One region of the Labrys neptuniae genome, then DNA from elsewhere that is predicted to be linked to it. Evidence: riboswitches for the same ligand, from Rfam matches in the RefSeq annotation. Region 1 holds a riboswitch; the other holds the start of a gene.
The links. A riboswitch is a leader RNA that binds a small molecule or an ion and turns the genes downstream of it on or off. The one in region 1 is predicted to bind thiamine pyrophosphate.

Region 1 (10,872 bases):
CACCGGCAGTGTCGCCGGCCCCGCCGTCAACGGCGTATTCTCGCTGTCCGGCCAGCTCGACCGCATGCCGGTGAAAGCGGGTGCGACCATCGCCACGCTGGCCGACGGTACCCATCAGATCAATGGCCTCAATGCCAGCGCGGGAGCTGCCCAGCTTGCCGGCGACCTTGCCGTCACCCCGAACGGGCGTGCCAGTGGCCAGCTCAATGCGGCGATCCCGGACATGGCCGCGATCGCGCCGCTGCTGCTGATGAAGGCTTCCGGTTCGCTGACCGCCAATATTGGCCTGTCCGTCGACGGCAACAAGCAGAATGCGGCCATCAAGGCGCAGGCCAAGGCGCTCAAGGTCGAGGCCAATAGCATCGGCTCCGCCACCATCGATCTGACCGGGCGGGATCTCACGGGTGTTCCGGCACTCGCCGGCACAGCCAACGCCGCCAATGTCCAGGCCGGCTCCTTCATCCTCAGCCAGCTGCAGGCCAGCGCCAAGCCGGAGGGCGAGAACGCCACCGCCTTCCAGCTTCAGGGCACCATGCCGAAGGGCAAGCTCGCGCTCGCAGGCGCGGTGAAGCCGGCGGGCGATGGGCTCGACGCCCGGCTCGACAAGCTCGACGTTTCGCAGCAGGGCATCTCCGCCTCCCTTCAGTCACCCGTCACCATCGCCAGCCGCAAGAGCGGGGTCACCATCCCCAAGGCCGTGCTCAGGATCGGGCAGGGCGGCGTCGTGTCCGTCGACGGTAAGGTCGGCGAGACGCTGGCGATGAATATCGTCGTCGGCCAGCTGCCACTGTCTCTGGCCAATATCGCTTCGCCCGGTCTCGGCGCCACGGGCACGCTGTCGGCCAATGTGAAGCTTTCCGGCAAGCCCGCCGATCCAGTGGCGGAGTTCGACGTGAAGGGCAGCGGCCTCGGTGTCGCCGCCGCGAAGGGCTTCGGCATTCCGGCCCTGCAGCTCGCCGCCAATGGCCGCTATGCGGGCAAGGCCGTCACCATTGGCAGCGCCAGCCTGACGGGAGCGGGGGGCCTGTCGGTCACCGCGCGCGGTCACGTGCCCTTGCAGGGGGCCGGCCTTTCCGTCGACGTGCAGGCGTCGGCGCCGCTCGCTCTGGCCAATGGCGCCCTGCGTGATCGCGGCGGCCGCGCCACCGGCACACTCACCCTCAACGCCAAGGCCGGCGGCTCGATCGCCGCGCCGGCCGTATCCGGCCAGGCCGTTATATCAGGCGGCACGGTGACCGATCCCGAAACGGGCATGAAGCTGACGGGGATCGGCAGCACCATCCGCTTCGATCGCGACCGGGCAACCATTACCCAGTTCAGCGCGACCACCCAGGGCGGCGGTTCGATCGGTGTCAGCGGTTCGGTCGGCTTGAAGCCGGATTTCGCTGCCGACCTGAAGATCACCACGCGCAACGCCAAGCTCACCGACGGCAATCTGGCGACGGCGATCGTCTCCAGCGACATCACGATACGCGGCCCGCTGATGGTCAGGCCGGTCATCGGTGGTCGTATCGAGATCCAGCGTGCCGAGATCACCATTCCCGAGCGCTTTGCCGCAAATGCCGCCATGCTCGGCGTCAAGCACCTCAAGCCGCCGCGTGAAGTAAGTCGGACCCTGGCAAAGGCGAAGGATACCGCCGCGGCCGGCAAGCCCAAGAAGGGCAAGGCCAGTTCCGGCCCCAATGTGGTGCTCGACCTGACCATCGATGCACCCGCCCGCATCTTCGTGCGTGGCCGTGGCATCGATGCCGAACTCGGTGGCCAGATGGCGCTGAAGGGTTCGGTCGCCAACATATCCCCGGTGGGCTTCCTGGAGATGCGGCGCGGCTCGCTTGACGTCATCGGCCAGCACATCGTGTTCGACTCGGGCAAGGTGACCCTGGTCGGCGATCTCGATCCCAACATCGATTTCGTCGCCTCCACCCGCAACAGCTCGATCACGGTGACGGTGCGCGTGACGGGGCGGGCCTCCGATCCGCAGATCGTGCTCTCCTCGGTGCCCCAGTTGCCGCAGGACGAGGTGATGGCGCGCTTCCTGTTCGGTCGCAGCATCCAGGACCTGTCGCCGCTGCAGCTCGCCCAGCTTGCCACGGCCGTGGCCCAGCTCGCCGGCGGTCCCTCAGGTCCCGGCCTGCTCGACAGTATCCGCAAGTCGACAGGCCTCGACAATCTCGGCGTGGTCACCGATTCCAGCGGCAATGCCGCCGTGCAGGCCGGCACCTATATCGGCGACAAGATCTATCTGGGCGTGACCTCCGGCGTCGGCGGCCAGACCGACGCCACCATCAATCTCGACGTCACCAGGAACCTCAAGCTGCGCGGCCAGGCCGGCACCGACGGCTCGAAGGGCGGCATCTACTACGAACGCGAATATTGAGGAGCGGCGTTCGCGTCAGGATTCGTCAGTAAACGAATCGAACTGGCTCGACCTTTGTCGTTGCCGGGCTTGACCCGGCAATCCAGTTCACCTTCGCAGATGTCCAAAAACGGGAACGCTGGGTGCCCGGATCAAGCCCGGGCATGATAAAGGCGGCGTTCCAGTTGTTGCCAGCCCATGCCTTAGCGGCCGCCTGCAACGCGCAGGATCGAGCCGGTGACGTAACTCGCAGCCGCCGACAACAGATAGAGCGTTGCATCGGCAATTTCATCGGCGGCGCCGATACGCTGCATCGGAATGCTCGGCCTGATGCGTTCCACGCGTCCGGCGTCGCCCGTGCTGCGGGCATGGATCTCGGTGTCGACCATGCCGGGCTGGATGGCATTGACACGCACGCCCTCGGTGGCGAGCTCGCGGGCGAGGCCGTAGGTCAATCCGTCGATTGCGGCCTTGGATGCGGCATACCAGACATATTCGTCCGGCGAGCCCAAGGTCGCCGCGGCGGACGACATGTTGACGATCGCCCCGCCCAGGCCGCCCAGCCGGGTCGAAAGCCGTTTGACCGCCTCGCGAGCCACCAGGATGGCGCCGGTGACGTTGACGTCGATCGTCTCGCGTATGACGGCGGGATCGGTGTCGGCGAGCCGTCCGGACTTGCCGGTGATGCCGGCATTGTTGACCAGATGCGTCAGCCTGCCGAAATCGTCGACGGCCGCGAACAGGGCCGCGATGTCGTCTTCCTTGGCCATGTCGCCGGCACGGAGCAGTACCCGCGCACCCGCATGCCGGGCAGCTTCCGCCACAGCCTCGGCCGCGGCATGGTCGCTGCGGTAGTTGATGACGAGGTTGTAGCCGGCTTGGGCAGCCTTGAGTGAGACGGCGGCTCCGATGCCGCGGCTTCCGCCGGTGACGAGAAGGAGAGGGCGCTGCGACATGGAAAACTCCCGGCTTGTGATCGGCCTTGGCTGGCTCAAGGGGATGGACGTGATCTGATCGTTCAGAGAGGGGAGACATCTCCCGGTTCGATGGGAACTGCCTCGCGGATCACCCATTCGGCAATCCCGTCGATGTCGTCGAGCTCGAAGCGCGGCATCGGGAAGGGGCCGGGTGCGTCCGTGGCGATGGCGCGAATATAGGGATCGCCGGGATAGATGTAATCCTTGTCGGTCGCGGTGCGATGCACCTCGATCTTGGGATGCGGATCGCTCTTGAACCCTTCGACGATGACGAGGTCGACCGGCGACAATCGCCGGAGGAGTTCGGTAAGAGGCGGCTCGGAAGCGCCGCGCAGCTCATGCATCAGCGCGAAACGATGGGCCGAGGCGACCAGCACTTCCCGGGCGCCCGATTCACGGTGGATGTAGGAGTCCTTGCCAGGCTTGTCGACATCGAAGGCGTGGTGGGCGTGCTTGATGGTCGATACCGTCAGGCCGCGCTGGAGCAAAGCCGGAATCAACGCGGCAATCAGAGTTGTCTTGCCGGCGCCGCTCCAGCCCGACAGACCCATAAGCCGCATCATGGCGTCGGCCCCTTGCGGATGTGATGCGCCGTGAAGCCCTGATCCTCGCTGCGTCCTTCATAGATGTCGCCGGTTTCGCGCGCCAGGTTGGGCAGGTCGATCGCGGCCATTGGATCGGTGCATTCGAGGATGAGGCGATCGCCGGGCGAAAGACGGGCCAGCTCCTTTTGTGCGCGCAGCACGGGCAGCGGGCATTTGAGGCCACGCAGATCGATGCGCAGGGCCGGGGCGGTCGCCGACGGGGAGGAGGGATGAGCGGACATATCACCGCTCTAGCGAGCCGGAGCCTGCCATTCAACCATTGTGCGTCGTCGCGACGCATCTCCGCCCTGTCGGGGTTGAAGAAATCCCGGAAAAGTCCCTATGGGCTTGCTCGACATGCCGTTGGCATGGAACATCTCGAGCGGCGGCACGGCGACCTTCAGCCGCCATCGATCTCGGAAAGGCGAGGCAGTGTCGTTGAACCAGAACGAGCAGAAGACAGGCAACGCCGTCATGGGGCTGATCCTTGCCGGCGGCCTGTCGCGTCGCATGGGCGGCGGCGACAAGGGGCTGTCCTTGCTGGGCGGGCGGACGATCCTCGAGCGCATCGTCATGCGCCTGCGTCCGCAGGTCGGCGCCCTCTTTCTCAATGCCAACGGGGATGCCGGACGATTCGAGGCGCTGGCTCTTCCCATTCTGCCGGACAACGTGCCGGATTTCCCGGGGCCGCTGGCCGGTGTGCTCGCCGGTCTCGACCATGCGGCGCAGGCCGGTTTTGACGACGTGGCGGTGGTACCTTGCGATGCGCCCTTCCTGCCGGCGGATCTGGTGGCCAGGCTGCGGACCGGGACACAGGCAGGAAGGGGCGCCGTCGCAGTCTCCGCCGGCCGGCGCCATCCGACGGCGGCGCTCTGGCCCGTTCATCTGCGTAGTGCCCTGCGGAAGGCCCTGGTCGAGGAGGATCAGCGCCGGGTGGAGGCCATTCTTCGCCGTCACGATTTCGCGGAAGTGACGTGGCCGGCCGAGCCCTTCGATCCCTTCGCCAATGTCAACGATTCCGCCGGAATGGCTGAGGCGGAGGCGCTCCTCGCCCGTTTCCCGGCGGCCTGACTGCGGAAGTCGTCCCATCGCGCGCTAGTGCCGCCATCTGGCCTTAATTCCGCGCCGGTGATAGAAGCGCGGCGATTGCCAGAGCTTTTTGCGACCGACGGGGCATCCCGGGAAACGCAGAGGCGCGTTGAAACCAAGGTCGGAGTGCAGCGGGGGTTTGGCAAGAACCTGCGCTGCTCCAGGAGTTGCCACCATTTCCACAGAGGCTCAGAACACAGTCCGCGCCATGCCGTTGCTGCGGCGCCTGTTCTCCGATGAAGGAAGCAAGCACACCCGCGCCTATGGCGTGGCGATTGCTGCCGGCGCGATCGAAGCGTCCATGGGCGGGCTGGTGGCCTGGCTGATCGGACCGGTCATTCGCGCCATGTGGGACAAGCAGAGCATGGGGCAGATCACAGGCTTTGCCCTGCTGGTCGTCGTGGTCTTCCTGGTTCGCGGCGCGGCTGCCTATACCAAGGACACCGTGCTCGCCCGCATCGGCAACTCCATCATCGCCAGCGTGCAGCAGCGGCTGTTCGATCATGTCGTGAAGCAGGACATGGCCTATTTCACCGCGCGCCATTCCACCGAAATGGTGGCCTCGAATACTTTCGTGGCCAATTCCTCGCGCATCGCCTCCAATCTTCTGGTCACCTCGGTCTCCAACGTGCTGCAGGTCGGTGCACTGATCGCCGTGATGATCATGCGTGATCCGCTATTGGCCTTGTCTGCCCTCGTGGTGATGCCGCCTGCCGTGCTCGGCATCCGCTACATCACCAAGCGGATCCGGCGTGTGGTGAAGCGCCAATATCAGAGCACCGCGCAGATCACCGGAATCATTCAGGAAACCTCGCAAGGGATCCGGGTGGTCAAGTCCTTCGGCATGGAGCAGGCCATGCGGGCCCGCATGGCAGCCGGCGTGGCCGAGGCCCAGGCAGCCGCCAACAAGATGGCGGGGCTCGGCAATCGTTCGGGCCCGATCATGGAGACGATGGCCGGTTTTGCCGTTGCGGCGGTCATCATCTATGGCGGTTGGCGTATCACCGCCGGCCAGCTCACAGTCGACGAGTTGATCTCTTTCCTGTTCGCCTTCCTCACCGCCTATGCGCCGTCCAAGGCACTCGCTCGCGTCAATGTCGACCTGAACGCCGCCGTTGCCGGCGTGAGCATGTTTTACGACATCATCGATCAGCCGGCGCGCGAAGGGGCAGGCGAGAGCAAGAAGCCCGCCTTCGTCAACAGAGGTGGCCATATCGCCTTCGATCAGGTGAGCTTCGGCTACAAGCCGGACGAGCCGGTCTTGCAGGATCTCTCCCTGGTCGCCGAGGCCGGCAAGACGACCGCTCTGGTCGGTCCGTCCGGCAGCGGCAAGTCGACCGTGCTCAACCTGATCCTGCGCTTTTATGAGCCGGGCTCCGGCGCGATCGAAATCGACGGGCAGGACATCGCGTCGGTTTCCGTCGCCAGCCTCCGCAGTGCCATGGCCTATGTCGGCCAGGACGTCTTCCTGTTCGCCGGCACCATCCGGGAGAACATCGCCTTTGGCCGGCCGGGTGCCTCCCAGGAGGCGATCGAGGCGGCGGCCAAAGCCGCCTATGCCCATGACTTCATCGTGGATTTCGACCGGGAATACGACACCGAGGTCGGTGAGCGCGGCCTGCAGCTTTCCGGCGGGCAGCGTGCCCGCATCGCGATCGCGCGTGCCATCCTGCGTGATGCCTCGATCATTCTCCTGGACGAGGCCACGGCCGCATTGGACTCGCAATCCGAACAGGCGGTGCAGAATGCCCTCGACGATCTCTGCGCCGGCCGCACCGTCGTGGTAATCGCCCACCGGCTGCAGACCATCCAGGAAGCCGACAAGATCTGCGTGATCGACGGCGGCCGGCTGGTGGAGGAGGGCAGCCATGAGGCGCTGCTCGCCAGGGCAGGGCGCTATGCCGCCCTCCATGCCGTGCAGTTCCGCGACGAGCCCCAGCTCCTGCCTCTCTGAAGAAGGTTTTGTTTCGTGAAATCCGTTGCTCTCTTCGATCTCGACGGCACTTTGGTCGATGCCGATCACCTGCATTACGAGGCCTGGCGCGAGATGGTGGCGCCGCACGGGATCGAGCTTTCCCTCGACACCTATGTCTCCGAGATCATGGGCCAGCCCAACAGCCTGCTTGCCAGGAACTTCCTGAAGGATCTCGACGAAGATGCCGCCCTCAAGCTCGTCGACGACAAGGAGGCGATGTTCCGCAGCCTCTTCGTGGGGCTGAAGCCGGCGAAGGGACTGACGGATTTCCTCGACTGGCTGGAGCAGAACGGGGTGCCGGTCGGCGTGGTCACCAATGCACCGCGGGACAATGCAGAGCATCAGCTGGTCAATCTGGGCCTGGTGGAACGCTTTCCGACCGTGGTGATCGGCGCTGAGGTTGCCAATCCCAAGCCCCATCCAGATCCTTACCTTGTCGGCCTGGAGCGCCTGTACGGACGGGCCGCTTCCAGCCTGGCCTTCGAGGATTCGCGCTCGGGCATCACGGCTGGCAAGGCAGCGGGCCTTGCCGTGATCGGTCTTGCCACCAGCATGAGCGAGGAGGCGCTGCTGGCGGCCGGCGTGGAACTGGCGATTCCCGACTATACGGATTCGCGCCTCCGACCTTTCGCCGCAGCTCGGCTCGGTATCGCCTGATCGCAGGCCGGTGACCCAGCTCCGTCATGGCGCGGATGCTGGGTGAGGCCCCAAGTCTTGGCCTGTCGTCGGCAGAGGGCGGCTGCCGCGATGAAACGGACTTTCCCTCGTGCCGGGAAAGCGCTAACACGAGAATTGTCTCATGGGGTGCCCGCAAGGGCTGAGAAGACGATGGCCGCAAGCTACGTCTAACCCATCGAACCTGATCCGGGTCGTGCCGGCGGAGGGATGAGCTTCGAAGCTTTCAGCTTCACCTCAATTTTCTTCACCGCCGTCATCCGTATCGAACCGTTTTCGACATGGAGGACGCTATGCTGAGGAAACTGCTCGCCGCTCTCGCACTGGCCACCGTCGCCACAACGGCCTCGGCCGACGACAAGCCGGTGCTCACCGTCTACACTTATGAGAGCTTCTCCGGCGAATATGGCCCCGGCAAGCCGCTGCAAACCGCCTTCGAGGCCAAGTGCAACTGCAAGCTGACCTATGTCACCGCCGATGATGGTGGCGCCCTCTTCGCCAAGCTCAAGCTCGAAGGGGCCTCGACCAAGGCCGACGTCGTCGTCGGGCTCGACGACAATCTGATGGGAGAGGCGGAGAAATCAGGCCTGTTCGCGCCGCATGGCGTGGCAGCCGAGAAGCTCTCTCTGCCCGAGCCTTGGACCAACAAGACCTTCATTCCCTATGACTGGGGCTATTTCGCCTTCGTCTATGACAGCGACAAGCTCAAGACCCCGCCCGCCAGCCTGAAGGATCTCGTCGACGACAAGAACGGTCCCAAGCTGGTGATCGAGGATCCGCGCACCTCCACGCCGGGCCTTGGCCTGCTCGCATGGATGAAGGCCGTGTATGGCGACAAGGCCTCCGACGCCTGGAAATCCTTGAAGCCCCGCATCGTCACGGTCACTTCGGGCTGGTCGGAAGCCTATGGGCTCTTCCTGAAGGGCGAGGCCGACATGGTGCTCTCCTATTCGACCTCGCCCGCCTACCATATCGGTGCCGAGAAGAAGACCAACTACAAGGCGGCGATGTTCCCGGAAGGCCATCAGACCCAGGTCGAGGTCGCCGGGGTGACGGCGAGTTCAAAGCAGCAGGAACTCGGGCGCCAGTTCCTCACCTTCCTCATCTCCGACGAGGCCCAGTCCGTCCTGCCCGAGACCAATTGGATGTATCCGGCCAGGACGCCCGCTGCCGGCCTGCCGGAGAGCTTCAAGGCCGTTGCCGTGCCCGCCAAGGCCCTGATGGCGGATCCGGCCAAGCTTGCCGAGAACCGCAAGGCCTGGATCGACGAATGGCTGGCCGCCATGGCGAAGTGAGGAAGGGCAGGTGAAGCTCGACGCTGGTCCTTTACCCTCCCCTGGAGGGGGAGGGTCGACACGAAGTGTCGGGGTGGGGGTGGGATGCACTGGCCCTTCCAAATCGTCTTCCCTCGGCCAAAGCTGAAATATTTTGCAAAGAGTCACCCCACCCCGGCCTTTCAGGCCGACCCTCCCCCTCCAGGGGAGGGTAAAGATGCTTCAATCTGAATGCCCGGCCTGATTCTCCTCGGCGGCCTTGCCGCACTCGTGCTCGCCGCGCTCGCCAGCCTGTTTCTCGCGGCTGGCGGCGACGCCTGGCAGGGCAATGTCGGCTATCTCGTCTCGATCGCCGGTTTCACCGTCTATCAGGCGCTGCTCTCCACTCTGCTGTCGCTCTCGTTCGGGGCGCTCGTGGCCTTGGCGCTGGCCCGGCGGCAATTTCCCGGACGTCGGCTGCTGCTGGCCCTGTTCGGCGTTGCAGCGGCGTTGCCCTCGATCGTCGCCGTGTTCGCCTTTGCCGGCATCTACGGTAGGGCCGGCATCGCCAACACCGTGCTGGGTGCCATCGGCCTGCCGGCCATCTCGCTCTACGGGCTCACCGGCATCCTGATGGTGCATGTGTTCTTCAACGGTGCCTTCGCGAGCCGGGTGTTCCTTGCGGCGCTGGAGGCGGTGCCGGGCGAGCATTGGCGGCTGGCAGCCTCGCTCGGCATGCCTCCGGCTACCATCTTTCGCCGCATCGACTGGCCGGTGCTGAGGCGGGACCTGCCGGCGCTCGCGCTCCTGATCTTCATCGCCTGCGCGACGTCCTTCGCCATTCCCCTTACGCTCGGAGGCGGGCCGGGGAGTGCCACGTTCGAGGTTGCAATCTACCAGGCCATCCATTCCGATGCCGATTTTGCCCGGGCCGCGGTGCTGGCCTTGCTGCAGATCGCCGCCATGGCACTGCTGGCGACGCTTGCCGCGCCGTTGCTGGTGCGCCCGCCGGAAGCGGCGAGTGTCGGACGCAGGCTGGAACGGCCCGATCGCGAAGCTGGCTGGCTGCAGTTGGCCGATGCACTGGTCATCGGCTTTGCGCTGCTTCTGCTGCTGCCACCCTTGCTGGCGGTCATTCACGCGGGCCGCACGCTGATGGCTGGCATCGATCCGCAGGTGCCCCGAGCCCTCGTGACCAGTCTGGTGGTTGCATTGGCGGCTGCCTTGCTGTCGCTGGCCGCTGCCCTCCTGCTGTCGCGTTCGCGCCTGTCGCTGACAAAGCAGGGCTGGCCCCGTCTCGCCCGTCTGATGGCCGCGGGGCCCTTGCTCACACTGGCCGCTCCGCCATTGGCTTTCGCGGCGGGTCTCTACGTGATCGCCCGTGCCTTGGGCGCGACCGATTTCGTGGCGATGCCGGCTCTCATCCTGGTCAATGCGATGATGGCTCTGCCTTTCGTGCACCGGCTCGTCGATCCGCCCATGGCTCTGGCTGAGGAGCGGTATGGCCGACTGGCCGACAATCTCGGCCTGACCGGCTGGGCGCGGTTGCGTCTGGTCGAGTGGCCTTTGCTGGTCCCCTCGGCGGCGGCCGGTTTCGCCCTTGCCATGGCGCTCTCGCTCGGCGATCTCGGCGTGGTGGCCCTGTTCGGCTCGCAGAGCCTGGTGACACTGCCGGCCTTGCTCTACGCCAAGCTCGGCTCCTATCGTGTCGCCGAGGCGGACGGCATTGCCGCGCTGCTTGCCGGTCTCGTGCTCGTGCTGTTCCTGGTGGCTGGGCGGTTTGGAGGCCGGCATGCTCGTCGTGGATAATCTCACCATCATCATCGACGACTGGACCGGGCGCTACGACCTCACGGTTCCGCGCGGTGCGCTAGCGGCCATGGTCGGTCCTTCCGGCGGCGGCAAGTCCACCTTGCTGCACGCCATTGCCGGTTTCGAAAAGCCGGCAAGCGGCAGGCTCAGC
Region 2 (10,872 bases), on a different contig from region 1:
GCGAGGTTGGCGGCAATGGCCGAAGAGAGCGCGCAGCCCGTCCCATGCAGGTTTGGGGTTCTGACCCAGGCTCCGGCAAAGCGCCGGGTATCATCGCGGGTAGCGAGAATGTCGACCGCCTCGCCGAGATGGCCATGTCCCCCCTTCAGCAGGACTGCCCGCGGACCGAACTCGAGAAGGGCCTGGGCTTGCTCGATCATTTGTGCTTCGCTCTCCGCCAATGCCTCGTTCAACAGGATTGCCGCTTCCGGCAGATTTGGCGTCAGGCAGGTGGCGAGCGGCAGGAGATCGGCCTTGAGGGCCGCGAGCGTCCCCGTCTCGCCCAGCAGCCGGCCGGTGCTCGCCGACATCACCGGATCGAGCACGATGGGCAATCCCAAGCCTGTCAGCCTTTCGGCGATGGCGCGCGCGTGCCCGGCGCTCGGCACCATGCCGATCTTGATGGCTCTGACCTCGAAATCGTCGAGCACGGCATCGAGCTGCGCTGCGAGCACGTCCGGCGGGACTGCATGGATGGCGCTGATGCCGCGGGTGTTCTGCGCCGTCACGGCGGTGATAACAGTGGTGCCGAACACGCCGAAGGCGCGAAAGGCGGCAAGGTCGGCCTGGATACCGGCTCCGCCGCCCGAATCGGAACCGGCAATGCTGAGCGCGATTGCCGTCATGTCCTGACCGAAGCCGGCCGGGTCGCGGCCAACCAGGCTTGGGTACGAGCGTCCGGATCGGGATGCCTGACAACGTCGCTGACCATGGCGATGACGTCGGCCCCGGCTGCGAGGCAGGCCGGCGCCCGTTCGAGGGTGATGCCGCCGATGGCGACCAGCGGCAGGTCGCCGATCAGCTTTTTCCATTCGCCGATGCGCTCCAGCCCCTGCGGAACGAAAGGCATCACCTTGAGCGTGGTGGGATAGATCGGCCCCAGCGCCACATAGTCAGGATCGCACGCGAGCGCGCGCGCGAGCTCGGCGTGGTCATGCGTCGAGATGCCGAGCTTCAGCCCTGCAGCGCGGATGGCGACGAGGTCGGCGGTGTCGAGGTCGCCCTGGCCGAGATGGAGGAAATCGGCACCGGCCGCGATGGCCGCCCGCCAATAATCGTTGACCACCAGATCGGCGCCATAGGCGCGGCAGACCGTCAAGGCTGCGCGGATCTCGGGCATAACAGTCTCGTCGTCGCGATCCTTGATGCGCAGCTGCACCAGTTTCGTGCCCTGCTTTACCAGTCGCTCGACCCAGTCGACGCTGTCGACCACGGGATAGAAGGGATCGAGCCGCCAGATAGTGTCGATGATGCTCATGCCAGCACCACCGAATCCAGATTTGCCTGGCCGAAGACTGGTGTCGAGGGGGCTGCCATGTCGCGCGGCAACATGGGGTCGGCAAGGAAGGCGAGGCGCCCGGCCTCGATGCCAAGCGCAAAGGCCCGCGCCATGCCGGCGGGATCGCCCGCCTTGGCGACGGCGGTGTTGAGCAGCACCGCGTCATAGCCGAGTTCCATGGCATGCGCCGCGTGCGATGGCGTGCCGATGCCGGCATCGACCACCAGCGGAATGCCGGGGAAATGCGCCCGCATGCTGCGCAGCCCATAGACATTGTTGAGACCGCGCCCCGAGCCGATCGGTGCGCCCCAGGGCATCAGCACCCGGCAGCCGGCGTCGACCAGGCGTTCGGCCACCACCAGGTCCTCGGTGGTGTAGGGGAATACCTCGAAGCCTTCGGAGACGAGGATGCGGGCCGCCTCCACCAGGCCGAAGACATCGGGCTGCAAGGTATCGGCGTCGCCGATCACCTCCAGCTTGATCCAGCTCGTGCCGAAGACTTCGCGTGCCATCTGCGCCGTCGTCACCGCTTCCTTCACGCTATGGCAGCCGGCGGTGTTGGGCAGCACCTTGACGCCGAGCTCGCGGATCAGGCCCCAGAAGCTCTGGCCGCTGCGCTCCCCGCCGGACTCCCGGCGCAACGAGACGGTAACGATGCCGGCCCCGGACGCGCGCACGGCCTCGGCGAGAATGGCGGGCGAGGGATATTGCGCCGTGCCGAGCAGCAGGCGGGAGGTGAAGGGGGTGTCGTAGAAAATGAGGGTGTCGGTCATGGTGTCATTTCCGGGTGCGCGGACGTCTCGTCCGCTCTTGAACCGCAACGCGTCGTGAAAAGGGAAGAGCGGACATCGCGACATGTCTGCATGTCGCTGTGATGTCCGCGCTCCGTCACCCTCCCTGCCGGGGCGCGAGAATCTCGACTGCATCGCCGTCCTTGAGGGCGGTCCGATCGCGATCGACGGCCCTGACGAAGCGGCCATTCAGGGCGGTGGCCACCACGCTGTCGCCGAGTTCGAGCGCCTCGAGCAGGCGGGCGAGGGTGGCGGCCTCGGTTTCCTGGCGTTCGCCGTTGACGGTCAAGGTCATGCTGGAATTCCTTGCTGGGCTGTCCGCACGGGCAGGATTCGGTCGGCGGCTTCCTGGGCCAGGGCCGGGGAGAGCAGGAAACCGTGGCGGAACAGGCCGTTGAGCGAGATGACGCGCCCGACCACGGTGAGGCGCGGCAGATTGTCGGGAAAGGCGGGGCGCAGTCCGGCTTCGAGCTCGAGGATTTCGGCCTCGCCGAAGGCCGGATGCAGGCTGAAGGCGGCTGCAATCAGTTCCATGGTCGAGCGCAGGGTCGGCGGCCCCCTATGCTCGCTCTCGATCATGGTGGCGCCGATCATGAAGCGATGGTCGGCGCGCGGCACGATATAGAGCGGAAAACGCGGGTGCAGGAAACGCACGGGCCGGGAGAGGGTGACGCCCGGCGCGTGGACCACGATGGCCTCGCCCCGGACACCGCGCAGATCGGGCAGTTCGGCGCGCGCGGCAAAGCCGCGGCAGTCGATCACAGCATCGGCATCGAGAGCGTGTGGCTCGGCCTCTACCCTGAAACGGATGGTGACGCCGAGGTCGGCGAGACGCCCGGCCAGCACCTGCAGCGCCTGTCTCGGGTCGAGATGCGCTTCGCGCGGAAAGAACAGGCCCTGGTGGAAGCGGCCGGCAAGATCCGGTTCGAGCGTGGCGATGCCTGATACGTCCACCGGGACATGCGCCTTCGTACGACGGGCGAAACGGGCGATCTCGCTGCCGTCGCGGACAGGCGCGACCACCAGCGTGCCGCGCTGCACGGTTTCCCGCACATGGCGCGGCCACCAGGCGAGCGCGAGTTCGCCGCGCCGCTCGACCTCGATCTCGGCGCTTTCTCGCTCGCACCAGGGCGCGAGCATACCGCCGGCCAGCCAGGAACAGGCCTGGGCACCCAGGACCTCGCTGCGCTCCAGGATCTCGACCTCGGCGCCTCGCGCCGCGCATTCCATCGCCGTGACGAGGCCGGCGACGCCGGCCCCCACCACGGTGACGCGCTTGACGTCATTCGGCCGGGACATAGAGGGCCCCGCCCTGTTCGAGGAATTCGCGCGATTTTTCCGCCATGCCCTGCCGCGCGGCTTCCTCCATCGCCCGCACCTCGTCGCGAAGATCCTGCGTGATCTTCATCGAGCAGAATTTTGGCCCGCACATCGAGCAGAAATGCGCGACCTTGTGCACATCCTTGGGCAAGGTCTCGTCGTGATAGGCGCGCGCCGTGTCCGGATCGAGGGAGAGGTTGAACTGGTCCTCCCAGCGGAAGTCGAAGCGGGCCTGCGACAGGGCGTCGTCGCGGACCTTGGCGGCGGGATGGCCCTTGGCGAGATCGGCGGCATGGGCGGCGATGCGATAGGTGATCACGCCGGTCTTGACGTCGTCGCGGTTGGGCAGGCCGAGATGCTCCTTGGGCGTGACGTAGCAGAGCATCGCCGTGCCGAACCAGCCGATCATCGCCGCGCCGATGCCGGAGGTGATGTGATCATAGCCCGGCGCAATGTCGGTCGTCAGCGGCCCGAGCGTGTAGAAGGGAGCCTCGCCGCAGGCGGCAAGCTGCTTGTCCATGTTCTGCTTGATCTTGTGCATGGGCACATGGCCCGGCCCCTCGATCATCACCTGGCAGCCCCTGTCCCAGGCGATTTTGGTCAGTTCGCCCAGCGTCTCCAGTTCGGCGAACTGGGCGGCGTCGTTGGCATCGGCGATCGAGCCGGGACGCAAGCCGTCGCCGAGCGAGAAGGAGACGTCATAGCGGCGCATGATGTCGCAGATGTCGCCGAAATGCTCATAGAGGAAGCTCTCGCGATGCCCGGCCAGGCACCAGCGCGCCATGATCGAGCCGCCGCGCGAGACGATGCCGGTGACGCGGCTGGCGGTGAGCGGCACATGGGCGAGGCGAACGCCGGCATGGATGGTGAAATAGTCGACGCCCTGCTCGGCCTGCTCGATCAGCGTATCCTTGAAGACTTCCCAGTCGAGCTTCAAGGGATCGCCGTCGACCTTCTCCAGCGCCTGGTAGATCGGCACCGTGCCGATCGGCACCGGCGAGTTGCGCAGGATCCAGGAGCGGATGTTGTGGATGTTGCGTCCGGTGGAGAGGTCCATCACCGTATCGGCGCCCCAGCGCGTGGCCCAGACCAACTTCTCCACTTCCTCGGCGGCGCCGGAGGTGACGGCCGAGTTGCCGATATTGGCGTTGACCTTCACCAGGAAGTTGCGGCCGATCACCATCGGCTCGAGTTCGAGATGGTTGATGTTGGCGGGCAGGATGGCCCGGCCCAGGGCGATTTCGTCGCGCACGAATTCCGGCGTGACGAACTCGGGAATGGCCGCGCCGAAATCCTCGCCATCGGCCCGGCGCCCGGCCGCGCCTTCGAGGGCTTTCTCGCGGGCGAGGTTCTCGCGGAAGGCGGCGTAGACCATCTCCTCGGTGACGATGCCGGCCTTGGCGAATTCATATTGGGTGACGCGCTGGCCATCGGCACTCCGGCGCAGCTTGCGTTCGGCCGGGCAGGGGGCCACCAGCCGGTCGGCGGAGACATTGCCATTGTCTTCCGGCTTGACGGCCCGGCCCTCGATCGCGCCGAAGCCGCGCGCCGCGATCCAGTCCTCGCGCAGCGTCGGCAGGCCCTGCTTCAGGTCGATGCTGGCGCCGTCCTCGGTGTAGGGGCCGGAGGGATCGTAGACGCGGATGGGAGCGAGCGACGCGTCGCTCAGCGCGATCTCGCGGAAGGGCACCCGCATCTCAGGATGCGAAGCGGGGGCCGCATAGACCTTGCGGGAGCCGGCAATGGGGCCGGTGGTCACGCTTTGGGGCGCGGCGATCTTGGTCTTGGGATTTTGGATGTTCATGGATCTCCTCCTCGTTGCGAGTCATGGAGATCCGGGGCGACGATTGTCTGGGCAGAACCGGCATCTCAGCCAATTCCGGGACCTGGAGCCAATTTCTAGCGCCAAAGCCCTGTTCCCGTCCCTTCGCCGGCATGACCCGGATCAGGTTCGAAGGGTTCGGCTCTAGGCCATCTCAGCCCCGCTTGCGCAGGACACCCCTCGGAACGATTCCAAGGTTAGACCCGGAATCGGCCTGCGTCCAGAGCGAAGGATTGTCGCATTATTTTGGAAGAAGGCTGCGGCACTCTTTAGGGGGCGGGTCTTCAGACCCGCCTGCATCGCTAACTCCAAGAAAGAGCCGGGTCTGAAATACTGACTCAAAACTCGCAACAGAACCGAGAAAGGCTCAACCTTTGTCATGCCCGGGCCCGTCCCGGGCATCCAGCTGCTGCAATTCGCGGAGAATGTGGGCCCTAGATCACCGGGACAAGCCCGGTGATGACAAAGGTCGAGGTTTCCTTGACTTTTCTGGCCAGGGCACCAGGACCCCCCCCAAAGGGGTCGTCGCGCCGCCTCACTCCCGCCAGGCCGCCGCGATCATGTCGGAGGCCTTCTCGGCAATCATCACCACGGGGGCATGGGTATTGCCGGAAACGATGGTCGGCATGACAGAGGCATCGGCGATGCGCAGGCCGGACATACCGCGCAGGCGCAGCTCGGGATCGACCACGGCTGCCGCATCGCTGCCCATGCGGGCCGTGCCGACCGGATGGAAGATGGTGGTGGCGATGTCGCCGGCAGCCTTGGCGAGATCCTCGGCCGATTGGATCGCCGGCCCGGGCTTCAGTTCTTCCGGCCGGAAGGCCTGCATCCGCTTCGTCGCCATCAGGCGGCGGGCTGCGCGGATCGAATCGGCCGCAACCGCGCGGTCGCCCTCGGTCGAGAGGTAGTTCGGGGCGATTTCGGGATGGGTCCGGGCATCCGGCGAGATAATGCGGACATGGCCGCGTGCCTCCGGCCGGAGATTGCAGACCGAGACGGTGATGGCCGGAAAGGAATGCAGCGGCGATCCGAAGGCGTCGAGCGATAGGGGCTGGACGTGAAACTCGATATTGGCGCTGGCAAAGCGCGGATCCGACTTCATGAAGATGCCGAGCTGGCTCGGTGCCATCGCCATCGGCCCCGAACGCTTGAGGGCATAGGTGAGGGCGATCTCGGCCTTTCCCAGCAGCGAGGCCTGCCATTCGTTCAGGGTGCGTGCGCCGCTGATCTTGAACACGGTGCGGATCTGCAGATGGTCCTGCAGGTTCTCGCCGACCCCGGGTGCCTCCAGCACGAGCGGGATGCCGTGCCTGGCCAGCAGCGCCGCCGGGCCGACGCCGGACAGCTGCAGGAGCTGCGGCGTGCCGATGGCGCCGGCCGCCAGTACCAGCTCGCGCCTGATCGAGATGTGGGCGGGCTTGCCGTCCAGCTTCAGTTCGAGGCCTTCGGCACGTCCGTTCGCGAAGCGGATACGCTCGGCCATCGCCCTGGTGAGGATGGTGAGGTTCTTGCGATGCCGGACGGGGTTGATGAAGGCCCTCACGGCATTGAAGCGGAAACCGGCCTTCTGGTTGACCTCGAAATAGGCCGAACCGGTGTTGTCGCCGGCATTGAAGTCGTCGATCTGGGGCACGCCGAGTTCCTCGGCCGCCTCGCGCACCGAGTCCAGGATCGGCCAGGACAGGCGCTGGCGTTCGACGCGCAACTCGCCCTCAGAACCATGAAAGGGCGCGCTCCCGGCATGGTGGTTCTCCGAGCGCCGGAACAGCGGCAGCACGTCGTCCCAGCCCCAGCCGGTATTGCCGAGCTGCTGCCACTGGTCATAGTCGGCGGCCTGGCCGCGCATATAGATCATGCCGTTGATCGAGGAGCAGCCGCCCATCACCCGACCGCGCGGATAAGCGAGCGAGCGCCCGTTCAGACCCGGCTCGGCCACGGTCCTGTAGCCCCAGTCGGTGCGCGGATTGCCCATGCAATAGAGATAGCCGACCGGGATGTGGATCCAGTGATAGCGGTCCGAGCCGCCGGCTTCGAGCAGCAGCACCCTGGCCTTGGGATCGGCGGAGAGCCGGTTGGCCAGCACGCAGCCGCCGGAGCCGGCGCCGACGACCACATAGTCGTAAGCGCCGAGATCGATGCGTTCGCTATCGTGACGTTCGTTCATGCGCCCTCGCGATAGCGTTTCCAGTGTTCGGGCATGGTCTCCGCGAGGCCGCAATAGAGGCGGTAGCGCGCCTCCACCAGCGCCCTGTCCGCGGTGCGGGGCTGGTACTGAGCGGCCTGGCGCACCATGGCGGCGATGCCGTCGTCGAGCGTTGCAAAGGTTCCGGCTGCGACACCCGCCGCGATCGCCGCGCCCAGCGCACCGGTTTCCTGGCATTCGGTCACGGTGACGGGCAGGTCGAGGATGTCGGCGAAAATCTGGCACCAGACCGGGCTGCGTGAGCCGCCGCCGGACAGCGAGGCGCGGGTGATTTCGGCGCCGGCGCGGCGCAGGCGCTCGATATGGCGGCGATGTTCGAAGACTACGCCCTCATAGAGCGCATGGAGCATCTCCGCCTTGCCGTGCCAGCCGGCGAGGCCGATGAAGGCGCCGCGTGCATCGGGATGGGTGGACGCGCCGAACAGGAAGGGCAGGAACAGCGGCAGCTCCGGATGAGGGGCAACCGATGCCACCAGCCCATTGCAGGCCTCGAACGCGGCCGGACCGTGCCCGCCGCCGAACTCGCGTACGAACCATTCGAGATTGACGGCCGAGGTGGCGCTGGATTCGACCGCGACATAGCGGTCCGGGCGCCAGGTCGAGGCGTGGAAGATGGTGTTGTCGATCAGCGGCGTCTCGCGCACCACCTGGTTGATGCTCCAGGTGCCGGCCACGATCGCCGCCTCGCCGGGCGTGTTGACGCCGGCCCCGATCATCGAGGCGATGATGTCGAAGAAGCCCGCGGCGACCGGCATTCCCTCGACAAGCCCGGTGGCGTCAGCGGCACGGGCGGTGACGCTGCCTGCCGTGGCTTCGGACTCGACGAGATCGGGCAGCAATCCGGCGGCATCGCCGAGACCATAGGCCGCGAGCAGGGTTTCGTTATAGCGCCGCTCGGGCAGGCGCAGCAGGCCGGCACCGCTCATATCCGAAAAATCGGAGACGCGGTTGCCGGTGAGCAGCAGAGTCAGCGCATCCTTGCACAGGAAGGCGGTGCCGGCCCTGGCATAGAGATCGGGGCGGTTCTGCTTCAGCCAGAGCAACAGTGTCGCCGTCTGCGCCGGCCAGGGCCGCTGCAGGCAGAGCGGATAGAGGGCGTCGGCAGCCGGCGAGGCGCGCAGTTCGGCGGCGAGGCCGGCGGCACGGTTGTCGATCGACTGGATGCCGATCAGCGGTTGGTCTTCCCGGTCGAGCATGTAAAGGCCGTTGCCGTGGCCGGCGGTGCCGATGGCGATGACGTCCTTGCCCGCGGCGCCGGCCTCGTCGAGGCACCGCCGGATCACCGTGGCGGCATTGGCCCAGAGTTCGGCGATGTCGCGCTCGACATAGCCGGGCTGGGGCTGTCGCGACTGGCCGTCCAGCGCTGCCCGCGCCAGGACCCGTCCTTCGAGGTCGAACAGGACGGCCTTGACCACGGTATTGCCGGCATCGATGCCGAGGAGATGGCGCGTCACGCTGCGGCCTCGTAGATGGCCCAGGCCTCACCATCGTCGGCGCCCTGATGGATCATCGCCATCAGGGCCTTGACCACGCGGGCCGGGTTGTCGTGCTGGTAGATGTTGCGGCCATAGACCATGCCATGCGCGCCCTGGCGCATCAAAGCGTGGGAATTGGCGAAGACCTGGCGTAGATCCGCCTTACCGCCGCCGCGCACCAGCACGGGGCAGCGGGCGGCCTCGACCACGCGATGGAAATCGGCGGGATCGCTGGTCGGGTCGGCCTTGACGATATCGGCGCCGAGTTCGCGGGCAAGGCGCACCAATGTCACGATCTTTTCGGCGTCGCCATCGACGAGATAGCCGCCGCGTTCGCTGGCAGGCTGCATGACCAAAGGCTCGATCATCAGCGGCATGCCGTATTTCTCGCAATCCTGGGCCACGCGCGAAATATTCTCGATGCATTGCCGGAACAGGCCGGGCTCGTCCGGCAGCATGAAGAGATTGACCACCACGCAGGCCGCATCCATGCGCAGCGCCGGGGCGATCGGATCCTGCGCGTTCTGCAGGAGGGCCCACATCTCGCGATGGCGCTGGCGGTTATAGGGATTGCCCATGTCGATGCGCATCACCAAAGCAGGCTTGTGCTTGCCCGGGATCTCCTGCAGCAGGTCGGCCTGGCCGTAATTCATCTGGATGGCATCGGGGCCGGCATCGGCCAGCATGCGCACGACCTTGTCCATGTCCTCCAGCCCGTCGAGGAAGGACGGCTCGTTGCACACGCCGTGGTCGATGGCGACGTCAAGACATTTGCCGGCGCCGAACAGGCGGTTCATCCGGACTTTCTTGGTGAGATACATGGGCCTTCCCTGTGGCTTTCTTTACCCTCCCCTGGAGGGGGAGGGTCGGCCCATAGGGCCGGGGTGGGGTGGAATCGGCAAAGGGGCAGGGAGGAGAAACTTCCTCGCCAAGAAATCACCCCACCCCGACGCTTCGCGTCGACCCTCCCCCTACAGGGGAGGGTAAAAGAGGGGCCGGAAGTGAAGAGTTGCGGGCCACGAGCGTCGTCGCCGCGAGGCCGTGATGGTGATCGAGATGGGTGAGCAGCCGGTCGATCTCGGCTTGGGTCTGCGCCTGGCTCCAGCCCAGAGGGGAAGCCGCCAGCGCGGCCAATTCGTGGATGGTGTCGAGCGACAGCTCGCCGCTGAAGGCGATGGTCATGCGCCGCAGCACCAGGTCGGCCAGGGTGGCGACCTGACCGGTGGCGAGGATCCAACGGACCTCGTCGCGGCTGTAGCTTGGTAGCGAGGCGAGGAGGGCATCGTCGGCGCCGGGCATGAAATCGAGCATGCGCGTGCCGTAGCGCTCGAACAAGGCGGCGCAGCGCTCTTCCGAAGTCCCTGTCGAGATGGCAACCTGGCGCAGCCAGTCCCGGCGTTCGGCCTCGCCTTGCGGGAAGCCCTTGCCGCCGCCGATCGCCAGGGCCTCGCTCGAACGCGTGCGGTCTGTCCCGAGGCGGGCCAGCACCGTATCCGCGGCCTGGGCACCGAAGGCACGGAAGGTCGTCCACTTGCCGCCGACGAGGTTGAGGACGGGAACCGGCCCGGGAGGCGTCGACCATTCGCAGCTATGATCGCGCGAGATCTCGGCATTCACATTCGCATCGGCCCGCGGCAAAGGACGCACGCCGGCGAAGCGGAACAGGATGTCGACTTCCGACAAAGCGATGCCGGGGAAGACCTCGCGGATCGACTCCAGGATATAGGCGGCTTCGCTGGCCTCGCAGCGCACGCCATCGGGCGTGTCGACGCGGATGTCGGTCGAGCCGGCGAGGATATGGCCGAAATGGGCGAACAGGATGCACACGCGCCCTTCGCGATTGGCGAAATAGACCATGCGCTCGCCGATGGCCTCGAGGAGGGCGGGGCTGTCGAGGACGAGATGGGAGCCCTTGGTGCCGCCGATCAGCGCGGTCTGTC

Region 2: linked by a shared signal. The riboswitch ahead of thiC (phosphomethylpyrimidine synthase ThiC) and the one ahead of thiB (thiamine ABC transporter substrate binding subunit) in region 1 are both predicted to bind thiamine pyrophosphate.

Annotation. Positions count from the first base shown of each region.
Region 1 covers NZ_JBFNQD010000003.1:678-11,549, reverse strand. Annotated here, with positions in the region: gene ABXS05_RS10860 (translocation/assembly module TamB domain-containing protein) at 1-2,377, shown strand, start outside; gene ABXS05_RS10855 (SDR family oxidoreductase) at 2,560-3,312, opposite strand; gene mobB (molybdopterin-guanine dinucleotide biosynthesis protein B) at 3,375-3,893, opposite strand; gene ABXS05_RS10845 (sulfurtransferase TusA family protein) at 3,893-4,159, opposite strand; gene mobA (molybdenum cofactor guanylyltransferase MobA) at 4,392-4,988, shown strand; gene ABXS05_RS10835 (ABC transporter ATP-binding protein) at 5,215-6,960, shown strand; gene ABXS05_RS10830 (HAD family hydrolase) at 6,976-7,638, shown strand; TPP riboswitch at 7,772-7,884, shown strand; gene thiB (thiamine ABC transporter substrate binding subunit) at 7,938-8,951, shown strand; gene ABXS05_RS10820 (ABC transporter permease subunit) at 9,162-10,718, shown strand; gene ABXS05_RS10815 (thiamine ABC transporter ATP-binding protein) at 10,702-10,872, shown strand, end outside.
Region 2 covers NZ_JBFNQD010000002.1:650,776-661,647, forward strand. Annotated here, with positions in the region: gene thiD (bifunctional hydroxymethylpyrimidine kinase/phosphomethylpyrimidine kinase) at 1-665, opposite strand, end outside; gene ABXS05_RS10255 (thiamine phosphate synthase) at 662-1,297, opposite strand; gene ABXS05_RS10260 (thiazole synthase) at 1,294-2,091, opposite strand; gene thiS (sulfur carrier protein ThiS) at 2,207-2,404, opposite strand; gene thiO (glycine oxidase ThiO) at 2,401-3,408, opposite strand; gene thiC (phosphomethylpyrimidine synthase ThiC) at 3,392-5,233, opposite strand; TPP riboswitch at 5,335-5,442, opposite strand; gene ABXS05_RS10280 (GMC family oxidoreductase) at 5,787-7,418, opposite strand; gene ABXS05_RS10285 (FGGY-family carbohydrate kinase) at 7,415-8,911, opposite strand; gene ABXS05_RS10290 (class I fructose-bisphosphate aldolase) at 8,908-9,753, opposite strand; gene ABXS05_RS10295 (glycerol-3-phosphate dehydrogenase/oxidase) at 9,869-10,872, opposite strand, start outside.